Regions from separate parts of the Lentilactobacillus hilgardii genome, predicted to be linked through region 1. Evidence: riboswitches for the same ligand, from Rfam matches in the RefSeq annotation. Region 1 holds a riboswitch; the other holds the start of a gene.

Region 1 (8,237 bases):
CTAGGATTCAAAGAACAGAAGGGTTGAGGGGAATGTTATCTAAACATTATTTGCTAAATTTTTCAAAGATCACTTTATATGGCATCTTTTTTATGTCAAGTTTTATATTTGCTTCTTCAATGGATTCTCGGTGTATATTTGCTGCAGATTTGACCAGTCAAACCAATATGAATACAAATTCTGTGGGACAGATGAATGATTTAAATAATAAAATAACTATTGATAAGAATAATTTTGAAACGTATTTTCAACGTTCAAGTCGAACTAGTTATGATCCACAAAATGGTGCAATTTTGTTGTATCCACTTAATAATAGATATATGACAGCGGATGGTAAATTTGATTATCGACCCGGTATTAATGATGGTGCTGATAATCCGGCTCTTGCCGGCTCAGTCTATTTGAATAAAAACTTAATTGATATGAAAAATGATTTTTCACTTAATGGCTCGATAAGTATAAAACCTGATTTCAGACGAAAAGCGTCTTTAAAAAATACAGGCATTACTGACGAGGGCGATAATAGTTACCAATATGGTGATGGCTTTTCATTTGCCTTTAGACCCGCCGATTCTGCTCCTGTGGGTGTTTCAGGGATGGGGTTGGGAATGACTGGAATTCCCCATGCCTTTGGAGTTGCCTTAGATTTTTACCATAACAAGGTTTATGCAAATAAAGCTAATGGTGGTGAATTATTATTGTCAGATCAATCAGTGCCAAACGTTGGCTTTGCGTATACTCAGAATATACCAGGCTTTTATGATAAGGTTGGCTATACTATTGGAGACGGAGTTGATATTAGCGGTAGTGACCTTGATTGGATGACACGTTTTGACAGTCAAGGAGAACATTTGTTGGGTTATAGTGATCTTACAAAAGACGGTAATGTAGAAAAAATGCCCTTTAAATTGACTTGGGATGCCAAAAATAACGCACTACATTATAATTTTCAGGATGCTAATCAACATCAGTATGAGGGGACAAAGGTATTTTCGGATCGGCCGGATTTAACTAATTTTGCGATTGCTGGTTCTGGGAATGCTGCACAAGCTGAGTACCGAATCAATATTGACAAAATTCAGTATGCTGCTTATGGGATTGTCAATGCTCAATACTTGTATCAAAATAACGAGAATGATCAGCCTGTTGAGATTCCTGGTGTTCCCGCCCATCAGACAAGTGGTTCCTTGAATGACAATGCAAAAATCAGTTCTAAGTTAACAGATGTGGTTAGTTCAGATGCGACAGAAAGCCAAAAACAGTCTTTATCTGAATATCATTTATGGAAAGTTGAAGGGTTTCCTACAAAGAATTTAGAGGATTATTACACGTTACCATTTAGTGGTGGTGTAGCTCAATTACCGTTTTCCGACGTCACTCAAAACGTTAAATTATATTATCGAAAGGATAGTTTATTATCTGTTGTTATTAACTACGTTGATGAAAATGGAAAAAAGATTGCTGATCCCGAAACTATCCAAGGCTCGTTTAATACTGAAAAAGATATACCTGTAAAAGTAATTAATGGATATTCACCAGATACTTCTAATCCCAAGACCGTTAGATTTGGGACGCTAGGATCCGATGGCAAAGTCATTACACAAATTGATTTGAAATATCATCAAAATAGTGGTGGCGCGTCATCATCGTCGTCAGTTTCCAGCAGTGCTTCAAGTTCGTCTGCATATCCAGGAACTAGTGAAAGTATAAACGGTTCCTCAAGTTTAACTACCAGCTCAGCATCTTCGAGTAGTATTGACGTTTCGGATATTCCTAAGTATGCAGCTAAAGAAAATGCAGCTGTATATGCATTGAAAAATATTTATCTTTATCGTAATGCTGATTTTAATTCTAAAGAGCGTTTAGCAAAATATGTGAAGAAGCCAAGAATTTATCGACCGATGTTTGTTGTGACTGGATATGCACGTTCCACTACTGGTCGATTACGATACGAGGTTCGAGATGTTAATCATTTAAGCAAGACAGCAGGTAAAAAGGGATATATCACTGCAAATTGGAACTATGTTCGTCCAGTTTATTATGCTAAAAAGCAATCAATAATTACAGTCATCAATCCAAGGGGTGTGAGAGCATATCGCAATGCTAAGTTAGCAGGTAGATCGGCTCATTTTCGTCAAGGATCAAGGCTACATGTTAAGCAAATTGTAAAGCATAATTTGACGACCAGATTTATTTTGACAAACGGGAAATATATTACTGCAAATCGTAAACTTGTTAAGATGGGGAAACATAAACAGGTTCGCTTGGTTAAAACTAAGCGTATGATTAATCGGTATAGTAATGCAAATTTGACTAAGAAAAATCTTCATATTGTGAAGAACAAGCGTCTTAAAGTTTACGGCTTTGATTATTCACATGGGAACAATATGGGTAAGCCAGGAGCTTTACGTTATCGAATTGTCGGTGGTTATATTACTGGAAACACCCGATATATTTACATCTATAAGTAATTTTTAGCACAATTTAAAAACTTTTTTAAAGTTAGGCTGACAAAGTATTTCAGCAATGATTACTATAATTAAAGCCCATAAGATCAGTTTTTATCGACTGATGCTATGGGCTTTTAATTTTTGCTAATTTTATTGTTAAGAGAACTTTTTGGTTTAATTTAAACAATGTCACACCATCGTATACCCACCGTCAGCCACAATCTCCTGACCGGTAATAAAACTTGATTTATCCGAAGCCAAGAAGTTCACCACATTGGCAATTTCTTCCGGTTTCCCGAGTCGTTTCATTGGGACGCCCTGCGCAATTTTTGCTTTATTTTCAGCAGGAATGTTTTTTAGAATCGGTGTTTCAACCATGCCGGGATGAACTGAATTCACGCGGATGTGATCGTCTACCAAATCAAGAGCGGCATCCTTTGTCATACCACGAATGGCAAATTTACTGGCACCGTAGGCAATTGTATTGAGGATAGCAATCAAACCACCAATTGAAGAAATGTTGACGATCGATCCTTTGCCCGCACGTTTCATGGAAGGGACAATGGCCTTCATACCGTAAAAGACGGAATACTGATTAATATGGACGACTTTGTCATAATCTTCAGGCGTCATATCGGTAATGGGTTTCATGATGTCGATGCCGGCATTGTTGACGAGAACGTTAAACGGTCCGAAATTGGCTTCACCGGTTTCAATCACCCGTTGCCAATCTGCGACTGACGTGACGTCGTGTTTTAAAAACAAACTATGATCTCCTAATTTTGCTTGGATCGTCTTACCGGTGGTTTCGTTGATATCTGTAAACACAACCCGAGCGCCATTTTGAATAAAATTCTCGACAAATGCTTTACCCATACCACCGGCAGCACCGGTAATCAGTGCCGTTACAGTTGATAGATGAGCCATGTTAGGTCATCCCTTTCTGATAATAGTGATTGTTATTTCACCCTTAGCATACACGTACAGTTGGCTGTTGGCATGGGATTGACTTGGCAATTCTTATTTTGAGAAGTTTACCGGAATTCAAAAAGAGGCGCTGAAATTTCCAGCTCCTCCCAATTAAAGATCTAATGTAATTCTGTATCAAAAACTCAAGAAATGGTTATTCCTGGTAATCATCGGGTGTCTTTTCGATAATAATCTGACCCTGTTCATCGGTCCGAAAAGTCACCTGATCACCAGCTTGGAGAAAATCTGTCTCGCGTAATTCCGCGGACATTGATACTCGACCATTGTTAGAAACTATCTGTACATGTTTTGACATAATAATTCCTCCTTGTAGTCTATGATGTTGTGAACAGCAGTTACATTAAAAGTTTACATGATGTAACTTGTTCATTATTCTAGCATAAGGCGGATTAAGTAGCAATTGATTCATCTTTAATGAATTTTGACGGCGAATACTATGATTCAATGACAATGATAGAAAAAATATTTTTTAACTGTTGGTAAATTTAAACCTGATTTTGCTGGAAAACTGTCAATATTCACCTCCCAATTGTAAAAGATTGTAAAAATCAAAAATTGATGCGCCATTTATGGATTATTGAAGTATAATTCGATTATAAACAAATAATTATTGTTTAGGGGGGTATCAGAATTGAAATTTAGACGATCATTTTTTGCAGTAACGTTGGCAACTTTTGCTGGTGTGGGTGTTTTTGCTGGCTTTAATCAAAGCACTATTGCGGCCAGTTGGCATCGAGGCACACCTAAAGCATTACGTGGAAGTTGGACACACAAGGATAAGGCACCATTGGGATCGGATGCAATAACCGTGACCAGGAACAAGCTTGATTGGGCGAGCAGCGGGATGCAGGCCCATAATATCAGAAATCCCCGGTGGAAGTATCTCGGGAATCGTAAGTATGTGATTGATGGCTATGAAACCTTTCATCCATATACGAAGAAAGGTTTCCATGAAAAAACAGTTCTGGGGCGTCGGGGTCATCATTTGGTTATGTATCGATCTGTGCATTCAAAGTCTGGGACATATTTTCATAGAAGCTAATAAGTGTATCTGATTGTCACCAATTAACTGCTATAAATAAACGAAATAAATATCATTCGTGGTCTAGGGTGCCTTTAATGGCTGAGAAATACCCATGGAACCTGCTGCAGTTAGTACTGTCGAAGGAAGATCGAGTAATTAGCATTACCAGTCCGCTTGAAATGACAAGTGGGCTTTTCTTTTGTCACGACTGGTTCCCCAAACCAGGAATTTTAGGAGGAATCAGTATGTCATTATCTGAAGAAATGATCAAAGAAGCCCGACCATATTTGGTTGCCAGCGAGAAGCATCCTTTTGTTCAGGGCATTATTACCGGGAAATTAACGCCAGCCCAATTACGTTATTATGATGAGCAGGACATCGCATTTGAATACAATGAGGTAGCGGTCATTAGTGCGTTAATCAACAACAGTACAACTACAGACCAAGCTTTGCTGTTTCAAAAACGATTGTCTTTGCAGCTGACGATGTTGCGTGATTGGTTAAAACGGGAACCCAACGACATGACGCATGATTGGGCAAGCCTTAAGCAGATAAAGATTCAGCCGATCAACCAACTTTATCGGCAGCACATGGTCGGTACCATTGCTACCAATGGTGTGCTGCAGATCCTGCCATCGTTTGCGGCGGGTGAGTGGCTTTATATTGAGTTGGGCAAATATATGCAGAATCAAGCCCGGGTGAATGACGAACCGTTTCACAGTTTTTTGACACTTGCCAACCAGGACTTTCTTGGACCGGACGGCTTTATTGAACGCTTCTTCAATATTATCGATCAAGAGGCGAAAACAGCGTCACCTCAGGAACAGAACCAAGCCAAGGATACTTTTCTTAAAAGCTGTTTATTGGAATGGTATTTTTGGGATGCGGCTTATAAGCAGACAACTTGGGATGATTGGCGGACAGTGGCACCTGAGGGACAGGATCAACCGAATTTGTAAATTGGGATTTTGATAGATAGGCCATGATTGAAGGGGAACCTATGGAATCTTTTGTCGCCATATTGATCGATTGACAGGGCAAACATTTCAAGCTCAAGCGCTTGCTTAAAATGACACTTGTATGTATGATTTGGCTGTAAAAGCGGACTGGTGAATCCGGCAGCTAAGTGCGAAAAGCTGAAATGCTGGTCATTCAGGGACTTTTACGTTGCTAAGATTTTTAATTAAATTGGGTACTCAACTCAGATGCGGTAACCCCCCTCAAGCTACATTTGAGACAATACAACGGATCCCCATGCCGGGTTGTGGCATGGGGATCTATTGTTTTTAAGATGTTTCAAAAAATTGAAAATTCACTTTAAAGAAGAAGTATAATTAGTTTTGAAATATGTGGATTAGTTTATAGTAACCATTGAATGATCAATTATGGGGAAAGAAGATAGTGTTAAATTGAAGATTAGTCGAGAATTATTTGTAGGAATGGCGTGTTTTGTAGGCGGAATGGCCTTGTTCACTTATAAACCATCAGAAGTTCAAGCTAAAAAAGTTTATTATACAAATCCTAAGGCATTAAGGGCACATACTTGGTATGGTCATACGAATGCATATAGCGGGAAATGGCTCTATGAAAGAATTCATTTTTCTAAACATACGGTTTATTTCGCCAATAAGATTCATAAAGACGACAAATGGAAAGTAAGCCACATTCCGGCAAAAAGATATGTCATTAGTAAATCTCATGGGTGGTACTTCTTTGGAGCGAAAGCATCAGATGATATTACGACTGTACAGATTAATCGTAGAAAATTGGGTGGTTCCAACCGGCTAGTTCTTAGCGTTTTTGATCAATCCAATGATAAGGGTGGGTATCAGGAACAAGCTCCTTATAAAGTATGGGACTACACAACGAGCCTCGGAACTGCTAAGGGTTGGTATCATAAGATAAATACAGTTCCTTCCATGTAATTATAAGCGTGTAAAGCAAAACATGGTTAAAAGCAATGGATAGCTTCCGGCGGGATTAACCAAGTGAGTTATCAGGATACACATGCCACACTTTTCAACCATTCAAACTCAACGGAGGTGGCGGGTATCCGAATTGGTAAGACTTGGAGAAGTCGAGACGGACCTGTGAGTAGTTGATTTCATTGGATTGTGCTACGGTGTATTGTTGTTAGCCAAAGCCTACCATGAAATCAAAAAAGACTAACCAATCGGCTAGTCTCATTCCCAAGTATCCAAACTCACGATTGCGGGTATCGGAGGGCATTCTGGTACTCATTTTTTCACGAATTATCATACCATATTGGTATCGGGAACACAATTTAAAGGATGTGAGAAGCATGGCTAAACAACCTTATACCAAAGCCCGTCAGCAAGTTAACAAGAAGTGGGACCAAGCCCACAAAGAACAAATACAGTATATTTCCCGACGTTCGCAGGCGCAAGGATTCATCCGCAACTTTGCTACCTAAGATGATTTAGATGAACTTAAAGGATTGATTGCTCAAAGAGAACAGGCATTATTGGACGATTAATCATCTCTCAAACAGTAGATAAGAAAATATAACGTTGACTAATAAAATCCTCTGAATGCTTGATTGGTGTTAAAGGCATGGAAGCTATTTTGATAGTTAATTCTTTTTTACCTTAACAAATGGTGGCTACATTACCGCCAATACGAAATATGTTCACGCTTATAAATAGAAATTAATGAACCTCGTCAACTTAACGGTTGGCGGGATTCTTATTTTTTTAACGTCACTGTACGCTGAGGTCACTTTATACCAGACTGCTGCTTATATTTGTCACTAAATATTTGAACAGATACTAAAGTTACTTTTATCCAAAGAAATTTGTGAGACTTATTGTCATTTTTACGGGTATTTTACAAAGAATTCGTTTTGTTTTTACGCTGCTTTAGTATGCTTAAAGCACCGGCATAACGGGCTTAAACCATTTTTGGGGTATGAAATGATCGGCAAAGTGTTATGTCAAATAAGGATAATCGAGTGGAGGAACGGGTTATGCAGTGGGGCAAAACATCTTTATCAAATCGGGTTTTTAAAGGGTTATTGAGCCTATCATTGGCTGGCGTGACGTTGACAACAAGTCAGGTCGTCACGCATGCGCAGGATACTAGCGATCAAAATTTGGCGGAAGAGCTTGCACCAAAGGCAGCATCGTATGGTTACTATGTCGATTTATATAAAAATAATGTCAAAACTAATTTGGATCCCAACATCAATCCCGGAATCGGTGTGTTTCAAAATACGTTTTCCAATTATTGGTCTGGTGACGGGACCAGGAAGAATCCGACCATTCTCGATGAAAACGTTGAAAAGACCGCTCAGATCACGGCCAATGTTTCCGCTGACGATGCTTTGCGATCATACTTAACCGATCGGCGTGATTCACCATATAATGTGATCAGTGGATTGGGACCATATGCGGATGAGTTTATTCAAAAAAGTGACGCCCACACAAATTACACAAGGTTACCGTCATCACCATTGCCTGCCAGCGACAAGGGCGATGACGGTAACACAACCCCTTGGGCAAGCGAGGATTCTGATTTGGGTCCGGTTGTAAAGTTAATTGATTTAACGGCTAAATCAAACTTTTCGTCTTCGGGAACACCCAAACAATATTTTAAATATATTCGACCATATCGACAAAGTAATCAGGTCAAGGTCCCAAGCGTATTGGCCGATGTTTTTGCGGCTGCCCCACAAGATGACTATGATTTTCCGAGTGGGCACACCACCCAAGGCTTTGAAGCTGGTTTAAGCTTAGCGTATATTTTTCCACAAC
Region 2 (8,237 bases), 1.4 Mb from region 1:
AAAGAATAGACAACTTGTTCATCGCGACCCTGCATGCCCAATTGTGTCAGCATTTGTTCAACCTGTTCATGAGTGTAGTCTTGGTTAAACCGGTTTGAGAACGAAAGATCCAGTTCTTCTTTAACCGTGACGTTTAGAAATTGGTTTTCGGCATCTTGAAACAATAGCGTGACGTTCTTAGCATAGTTTAACGGCTTGATCTTTTTAATGTTCTTTCCGTCGTAAGAAATCATTCCGGCATACGGTAATAACTTGGTTAGTGCGTTAAATAATGTTGATTTTCCAATACCATTGGCACCGGTAATTAAAGTCGTTTTTTGGCGATAGAAATTAAAATGATCAAGCTGTAGGAGCAAAGAATCGTGCGGTGCCAATTTGAAATGACGTAATTCGATAACTGAATTCTTATCATCTTTCGGTGGTAACGCAAGCTGCTTATCAATTGTTTGGGTGGATTCAAAGTTATCAAAGAAATGTTGTGATTCCGCTTGATTTAATAAATCAATGTGATGGGTCTGGGGATCCAAATAATAAAATTCATCAATGACTCCCTGGTAATTTCCCAAATCATGGTCTGCAAGAATAATTGTTTTGCCGTGTTTTTCCTGTAATTCCTTTAGTTTGTGGATTAAATCAATTCTGGAATCAGGGTCGATACTGGCAAAAGGTTCATCCAATACAATAACCGGTGCATCCATGGCGACAATACAGGAAAGTGCAACCCGTTGCTTCTCGCCCCCGGAAAGGGTGTTGATGATCCGATCCCTTAATTTTTCAATCCCACAAAAAGTGAGGGCATGATCGATTATTTTATCCATTTGATCAGGTTGGGTTTGAATATTCTCAAGAACAAAGGTAAGCTCGTGGATGACGGTATCCATCGCAAATTGTTGATTGGGATTTTGAAACATCATTGCGACGTGGTTGCTGACATGGTTTCGGGGAATTTCCTTAATATTTGTATCACCGAATTTGATGGTTCCCGTCGCATCGTTGCCGATAAATCTTGGGTACAGCCCCGCAATAAAGTACAGGAGCGTTGACTTCCCACTACCGGATGGTCCGGAAAGCAGGGAAAAGTGATTGTGCTTGAATGTTAAATTAAGATCATTTAGTACCTTGGTCTCACTTTTGGGGTACTGATAGGTAAAGTCGCTAATCGATACGTCAGTCATGTCTAAAACCTCTGTTTATAGATTAAATGCATTACTACGATCCAACAGCTTAACGATCATTTTGGTGACAATGCCACCGAAAATAAAGGTTGAGATGTAACGAGTGATGAATAGTCCGATCAGAAGCGGTAATGCAAATTTATCGTATCCGTTTTTAATCATGTCCCAGGCGAAAGTTACAACAACGGTTGTAAAGATTGAAGCATTTAGTGAAACCCAGTCGTAACGTTTGTAGCCGGTGAAGGTAAAACCAAGTTCGGAACCAATTCCCTGAACCAGTCCGGAAATAAAGGCACCGGCGCCCCATTGACCGCCAAGGAAGACTTCAACGGCAGCACCAAGAAATTCACCAAGAAAGGCCGAACCAGCCGTTCGGATGATGAATCCGGTAAGCGGACCGGCCATGCACCAAAGCCCCATCAAAATATCATTGGCAAATGGCGCAGCACCAATTGGCGTGAGGGCGACCGTTAATGCAGTATAGAGAAAGCCGATTCCCCAAAAAATAATGCCACAAAAAATAGCAATCAAGGCGATCAAAATAATGTTGCGTAACGTCCATTTACTTTGATGCTGATTGTTGCTTGCTTGACTCTTGTTTTCCATAAAAAGACCTCCAAATAGTATAGTGTGCGATTCAAAGCGGTTAACACCCGGAATATAAGGCGTCGATTTGGGAAATCCCGATTTTGGATTTTTCAAATTGATCCCTTATATGGAGTGGTGTTGCTTTGAAGAGCAGTCCTAAAAAGTGTGCGATTCAAAGCGGTTAACACCCGGAATATAAGGCGTCGATTTGGGAAATCCCGATTTTGGATTTTTGAAATCAATCCCTTACATGCAGAACGTTGCTTTGAAGAGCAAGATAGTCCCTACACTGGAGTTGCGGATAAGGCGAGAAAATAACATGAATAAGATAAAAATTGCAAATAAAACTGAAAAATCCTGTCGCAAGCGATTTTAGTCAATAAAAAGAGGCTCGGACAAGATGTCCCAGCCTCGAAATTCATCAATACGCTTAATCCATTTCGTGCACAACGGAATATGCTCCCTTCGCTGGTATTATCCAGATCAGGTTCGATGGGTTTCTCTCAGCCTAAAGGCACCCCAGATAAGTTGTATCATCAAGGAACAGTATACTAAATATAAAATTGTTTTACAAACGGAGTGAAACATTTAAAATTAAGGGTGTAGCTTTTATTGGATACACAATTAAGTAAATGATTTGGATAAATATATAATATATTCGTAATTTAAAAATAACGATAGTCAGGAGAATTGCCGTGATTAAAGTAATTGCAAGTGATATGGACGGAACCTTTTTAAATGAAAGGGGGACATTCGATGAAAACAGGTTTCAAGGTGAATTGGATCGATTAGCCCAAAAACAGATGCATTTTGTTTCAGCCAGCAGCAATCATTATCAACATTTATTAAAAACCTTTGAACACGTGTCAGGGCCAATTTCTTACGTTTGTAATAACGGCGCGTTGGTTGTTGACGAACGCGGTGTCATTGTTTCGGAAGATATTATTGACCATTTGGTACTCCGAAAGGCACTGGATTGGATGTTAAAAACGCCAAGTTTCTTCGGGGCCGAGATCATCCTGGTTGGCCGAAACGGAACGTATTGCAATCTGCCAAGCCAATCCAAACGTTTTAAAGCGTCCAAGTATTTTTACGAAAATATGCAATCTGCCAAAGATCTGCGATTGGTTTTTGATTCAATTTATAAGATTGATATCACATGGGAGACGGGTGGCGTACTTGAACGACAAAATGAGTTTAATCATCAATTTAGCGGCCGACTGAGCGCAACGTCTTCGGGGATGAACGGATTGGATGTCATGAACGCCGGTGTGACCAAGCTGACCGGTATTCAACCACTGCTTGATGACTGGCGGCTATCATTTGATGACGTTGCTGCTTTTGGCGATAACGGTAATGATTTTGAGATGGTCAACGCCGCAAGGGAGGGCTATGCGATGAAAAACGCTGCCCAGGATTTACTGGTTAAAGTTGAACACGTGACTCATTTAACCAACGATGAACAAGGCGTTCAAGAACAAATTGATCATTATTTAAATGAGGAATAGGTTTTGATTGGTATGTTGCGCCAACTCGTCACTCAGAGAATAACTGAAGACCTGTTTTGAATCGTGATATCTAAAATAATAGGTTTGATCTGTTGAATCAAGAATCGAAATATAGTGGGTATAATTGAAGTTGGGGTGTTGATGCATGGATGGCTTGTATGGAATTGCAACGGTCGCCAAATCATTAAACAGTCGGTTTCGAGCCTCGAATTGTGTTCGACTGGGCTGGGCACCAAGTTTATTAATGGCGGTGACTAAAAATCTGGTTGTGGGTGTGTTGGTTGCTCGAGGAAACTTCTGGCTCATCACAATCTGTTGTGATTTTTGAGATAGTTCAGTTAAATCCTCATTAGTATGAAGTGATTTGGCAAAACGTGCCATATGTTCCGGATAGGTTGGCGAGTTGGTTAGAACACCGATTGAATCGGAGATGACTTCAAGACCTTTAATGGTTGGTTCTATAAGTAAGGTTTGACCTGCCTGATCAGCCAAAATCCAGTGAAAGGCAAAGATCTCATTGCCGGCCAGCCAGTTTTGACCAATAATGGCGATATGCGCCAAATCAGCTTTGACTTCTTGAAGCGAGGCGTGTTCACCAAGTACCCAGGGGAGAAAATCCTGCGGTGTTAAATTGAGCTTGTCTGCTATCGGTTTATCCAAATAATGGGCTTTAAGAGGGAACATTAATTCCGCGCAACTAAGCCCTTTGGTATTGACGCCATCGGCAACCAGTATTTGGTCATTTTCCTCGGTTCGACCGCCGCCGATATAAGGATAACGAATGGCACGTTTTCCCGATAAAGCGGTTTCATAATAGTCTTGATTAATAAGCGCTGGTTTCCAAGCTGCCCGGACCGGAAAATCCATTGTTCGGGCAAGCAGGACATGATGGTTTAAAGTTTGCAAAGTTAAACTGGTACACATGGGATCACCTCGTTAGTTTTAAGTGTTCGAAATGACAGTGCGATACGCCGTAATCTCTCGCACTCTCTTTAATATTAGTGTACACTGAAATCATAATTATTGTTAAAAGGGGAATTGAATGACATGGAATCCACCTGGAATTTAATTGGAATGGCTTTATGGCTTATTCTACTCATTTATTTAATTTGGATGGTTCACGATATGCGTAGTCGACGCCTAAAAGTAATCGTTCAAGAAAAGAAAGCATTTACTTGGCAGAACTTTTGGATTTCTTGTGGCGAACTGGTTGTCTTTTTGTTGGTATTTTGGGGGATGTCTTATACGACATTTTTCCAGGATGTCAAAAAGCTTAATCCGAATGCGGTTCGTGTTAGTTACTCTTACAAGCCGTTGATTATTCGTTACAAGACCGATCAGTCCGATTACGTTACGGTTAATAATGGAAATGGCCGGAAGCCGATTCAACGATATACATACTATGTTGAAGGGCGAAAATACCAGACAGACAGTACAAGTGCAACAGTGGTTTACGGCAAATCGAACTTGAACGTTCAGGCCGAAGCTTACAAGTGGAATAAGGAATGGCTGAATCATTTGGATGATCGTTATCAACACGCATGGGTTGGAACGGTCACAACGACATACAAGAAGAATTGGTTCAACGGAATAGGATTACATGCGGGTCGGCAGGCTGACCGGTTTAATTTAATCCGAATTCCGGATAAGTCATTTATGACAGTTGAAAAATGATGTCGAACGACTAAAAATCGCTACAAATCAATTGTGCATCATAGCTGATTATTTCTGATTAAGTATGAGGGTGAGTTGAATGCTGATGAGTATTTTTCGGTTTTGGCTTCACGTTCTACCCATCATTCTTTTATTGATGCTTGCTTTCACAGTTGGGTTCTCCTTGGGAATTTAAGACAATAATCAGTACAAAAAATGGTACCTTCTTAATCAAAAAAGATTGAGAGAGTACCATTTCTTGTAGCCTAATGAGTTATGCGAAGCGAAAATAGTCAGTTATTAATTCATTTGAACATTTTTAGCACTTGGCACATTTAGGACGTCTGCCGCAATTTTGTCGGCGGTCTGTAATGCCGGATCATTAACACCCGGACGAGGACTCGCAGAAGTGATGTATCTGAGCCCTTCTAAAGAAAGTCCCCAAATATAGATCGCATTTTCAATATTGCCGGCTTTATTTAGTAATTGGTCAGTCGTTGGATCAACATCAACGGATGCCATCCGAACTTCCTTTTGGTCCGCTTGCAGAATGCGGGTTCTGGCACGTCCGTTTTCCACTAAGTTTTCCAAAACCGGATTGGCGCTGATATCCAAATCCGGTTTCGGAACTCTGGCCTCAAGCAATGTCGATGATTTGAATTTGTCGGTATTTCGTTTAGGCGCAGCGGTCACAAACCAACCGTTTTCACCCTTGACTTCCATTCCCGGTGCCAAAATGACCACAATACCACTTCGAATGAGTGCGGAAAGCTGTTCGCTTCGAAGGGCAGGAGCGCCGATTGATAGGAAATTATTATCGCTGTCGAATTTTCCGAGAAAATCGTTGATATAGTCAACGTTTGATAGGCGTTCTTTAGCAATCATTTGCCGAATTTGGGTTCGAAAATCACGTAGTAGTTCTAGCGATGAGCCCAATGGCCCGGTCTTAGAACCCTTATTAGCATCAACTGTGACGTTATCCAGCCAATTAAGAATAATTGACTGGTAGTTCTGGGTGCTGACAGCTTGAACGTCTTTAAATGGATTCAAAATGTAATCCCAATCAAAGCGATCTTCTTCATCAAAGCCAAATGCGTTAACAACGGCTTCTGGGTCATCAGCTGCGATAAAGTCTTTTTTAAACTGACTTGCGTTTTTGCTTGGATAACGTTCATCAATCATCAGGCTATAGTAAACTAATGCCATATCTAATTTTAATAAGTCGATAAATTTGGCATATGGTAACTTGCCGTTAACTGATGCAGCATCCATTTTGGCATCGGTTAGAAAAGCGGGTTCGGCCTGTTCGCCGTATCCTTTTTCACTAACGGCTTTTGGATAATAAGGAATCCCACGACGTGAACCGGCAATGATTCTTGGTTCGCGTCCGGATGGTTGATAGGAAAGACTACCGTCGTGGTTATGCATAAATTGACCGCCACGGCCAAGTGTTAGCTCAGAAATATAATCATTAAAACTCAAGCCAAGGCCACGAATAATAATATCTTCACCGGCGGGAATACCGCTTAGATCAGCATCTCCCGGATGAGTTGGTGCCAGATATCTTAGATGATTATCTTCAGCATACTGAGCCAGTGCCTGTTCGGAATCGTTTAGGTAATTATCCTGTTGACCAAGAGCCATGACGACTTTATCAAAAGTAAAGCTGTGATCAGGCGTTTGAAGAACCACCTTTCCGTCAGGCTGCGTGTTAAGGGCGGTCACTTGTTCAGGATGAACAGTCGTCGTAACTTCTTCCGGTTCTAATTTTAATAAATCATCATAGAACCATTGGATATAGGCACCGTACAGTACTCGTGGTGCGTAATCTTTACTGCCAAGATTATCGGCGGCATCAATAATCTGATTTGAATAACCATGTGTTGTTAAATATTCATGGGCTTCGTGGCTGGGCGCCCACTCAAACAGGCATGGGCCATCGAAAACCTGACCGGTCATATTAACGGATTCATCTGTAAACAAAGTCACCTGATCAGCTGGGGTATTCATAATTAACCCTTCCCATTGATCACTGCGCCAAACCCGGCCGCCGACACCATATGGGTCAAACAAGGTAATTGAAAGTGGTTCTGACTGATCAGAGTTATATTTATATTGATTAAATAGTTGGGAGGTCACAAGGATACCCCTTGGACCTGCCCCAATGATTCCAACTTCCATTTGTTTTCTCCTAAATAAGTTAATAATCTTTTGGATCTACTTCAAGCGGACCGAACTCGTCAGCGTTCGAATCGCGGTAGTCCCACCATTCGTTTTCGTAACCGACAAAGCCGGCCTGCGTCATTGCGTGATTTAAAATATCGTAGTTCTTTTGCGCTTCTGTTGACCAGTTTGGCTTTTCACTACGCTTTGCCAGACCGGTAAAATCATCAAATGGTGTCGGCATTTCCATGTTATTGCCGGCTTGGTCAGTTAAGGTAAGGTCAAATGTAACACCTTTTTGGTGACTAAAGTTGGGATTTGGCTCAGCTACCCAAATTGGATCGGGGTAAACTTCAAATAACCGTTTTTGTGCGTAGATTGGACGATAAGCATCCCAGATACGAAGCCGGTAACCTTGATCTTTCAAAATCTTACTGGCGTTTCCAAGCTTTTTAACGGTGTAAATTCTGGAAATTGCCTGGTCGAAATCATAAACAATCTGATGGGTAAAATTATCGGTGGTTGCGTACTTGAGATCAACGATGATGTCGGGGTCAACGTCGTGAACGTTTAAATAGCCTTGATCCTTTTTGCTGGTCATGTGCGGTTCCTCTTTTCCATTTTATTGAGTGGCAGGCGCTAATAATTATTCACCTTCGAATTGGTTGCCACGGTAGATACCAATGTCATCAACATAAATTTTACCAGTGTATGCTTTGGCTTGATCCTTTTCCATGCCAACCTTTGGATAGGCAATTGTTGAAGTAGAAGCTGCCTTGATGGCGGTTCCCATAACGTTGCCGGTATCGCCGTTTAAGCCGGATGGAATATCTATAGCGTGAATATTGGCGGTTGATGCGTTTGCCTTGTCGATTGCGGTAGCAAAGTCCCCACCGACATTACGTGAAAGGCCACTGCCGAACAAGCCATCAACTATTGTAGTGTATTTATCAAATTTTTCATCTAAAAAGACTTTTGGAATTTGATAGTAATCACAAATCTTTGCTTGAGCAATGTGGTCATCGCTGGCATGAGCGGGATTTCCTACGGTTAATGTATGAACGTGATAGCCGTGAGTGGCAAAAAGTCGGGCAACCACTAAAGCGTCGCCACCGTTATTACCGGTGCCGGCGAGGATTAGAATTTTGCT

The links. Region 1 has a riboswitch for thiamine pyrophosphate ahead of GQR93_RS03865 (thiaminase II/PqqC family protein). Riboswitches for the same ligand answer to the same signal wherever they lie in the genome.
Region 2: linked by a shared signal. The riboswitch ahead of GQR93_RS12075 (ECF transporter S component) and the one ahead of GQR93_RS03865 (thiaminase II/PqqC family protein) in region 1 are both predicted to bind thiamine pyrophosphate.

Annotation. Positions count from the first base shown of each region.
Region 1 covers NZ_CP047121.1:845,839-854,075, forward strand. The annotation lists gene GQR93_RS03850 (DUF5776 domain-containing protein) at 33-2,471, shown strand; gene GQR93_RS03855 (SDR family NAD(P)-dependent oxidoreductase) at 2,640-3,377, opposite strand; gene GQR93_RS15255 (AbrB/MazE/SpoVT family DNA-binding domain-containing protein) at 3,574-3,735, opposite strand; gene GQR93_RS03860 (hypothetical protein) at 4,072-4,482, shown strand; TPP riboswitch at 4,537-4,627, shown strand; gene GQR93_RS03865 (thiaminase II/PqqC family protein) at 4,710-5,423, shown strand; gene GQR93_RS03870 (hypothetical protein) at 5,850-6,389, shown strand; gene GQR93_RS03875 (hypothetical protein) at 6,614-6,898, shown strand; gene GQR93_RS03880 (phosphatase PAP2 family protein) at 7,451-8,237, shown strand, end outside.
Region 2 covers NZ_CP047121.1:2,534,935-2,543,171, reverse strand. The annotation lists gene GQR93_RS12080 (ABC transporter ATP-binding protein) at 1-1,175, opposite strand, end outside; gene GQR93_RS12075 (ECF transporter S component) at 1,191-1,781, opposite strand; TPP riboswitch at 2,207-2,295, opposite strand; gene GQR93_RS12070 (HAD-IIB family hydrolase) at 2,459-3,271, shown strand; gene GQR93_RS12065 (linear amide C-N hydrolase) at 3,257-4,195, opposite strand; gene GQR93_RS12060 (LVIS_2131 family protein) at 4,319-4,945, shown strand; gene GQR93_RS12055 (FAD/NAD(P)-binding protein) at 5,225-7,105, opposite strand; gene GQR93_RS12050 (M15 family metallopeptidase) at 7,125-7,688, opposite strand; gene GQR93_RS12045 (NAD(P)H-hydrate epimerase) at 7,734-8,237, opposite strand, start outside.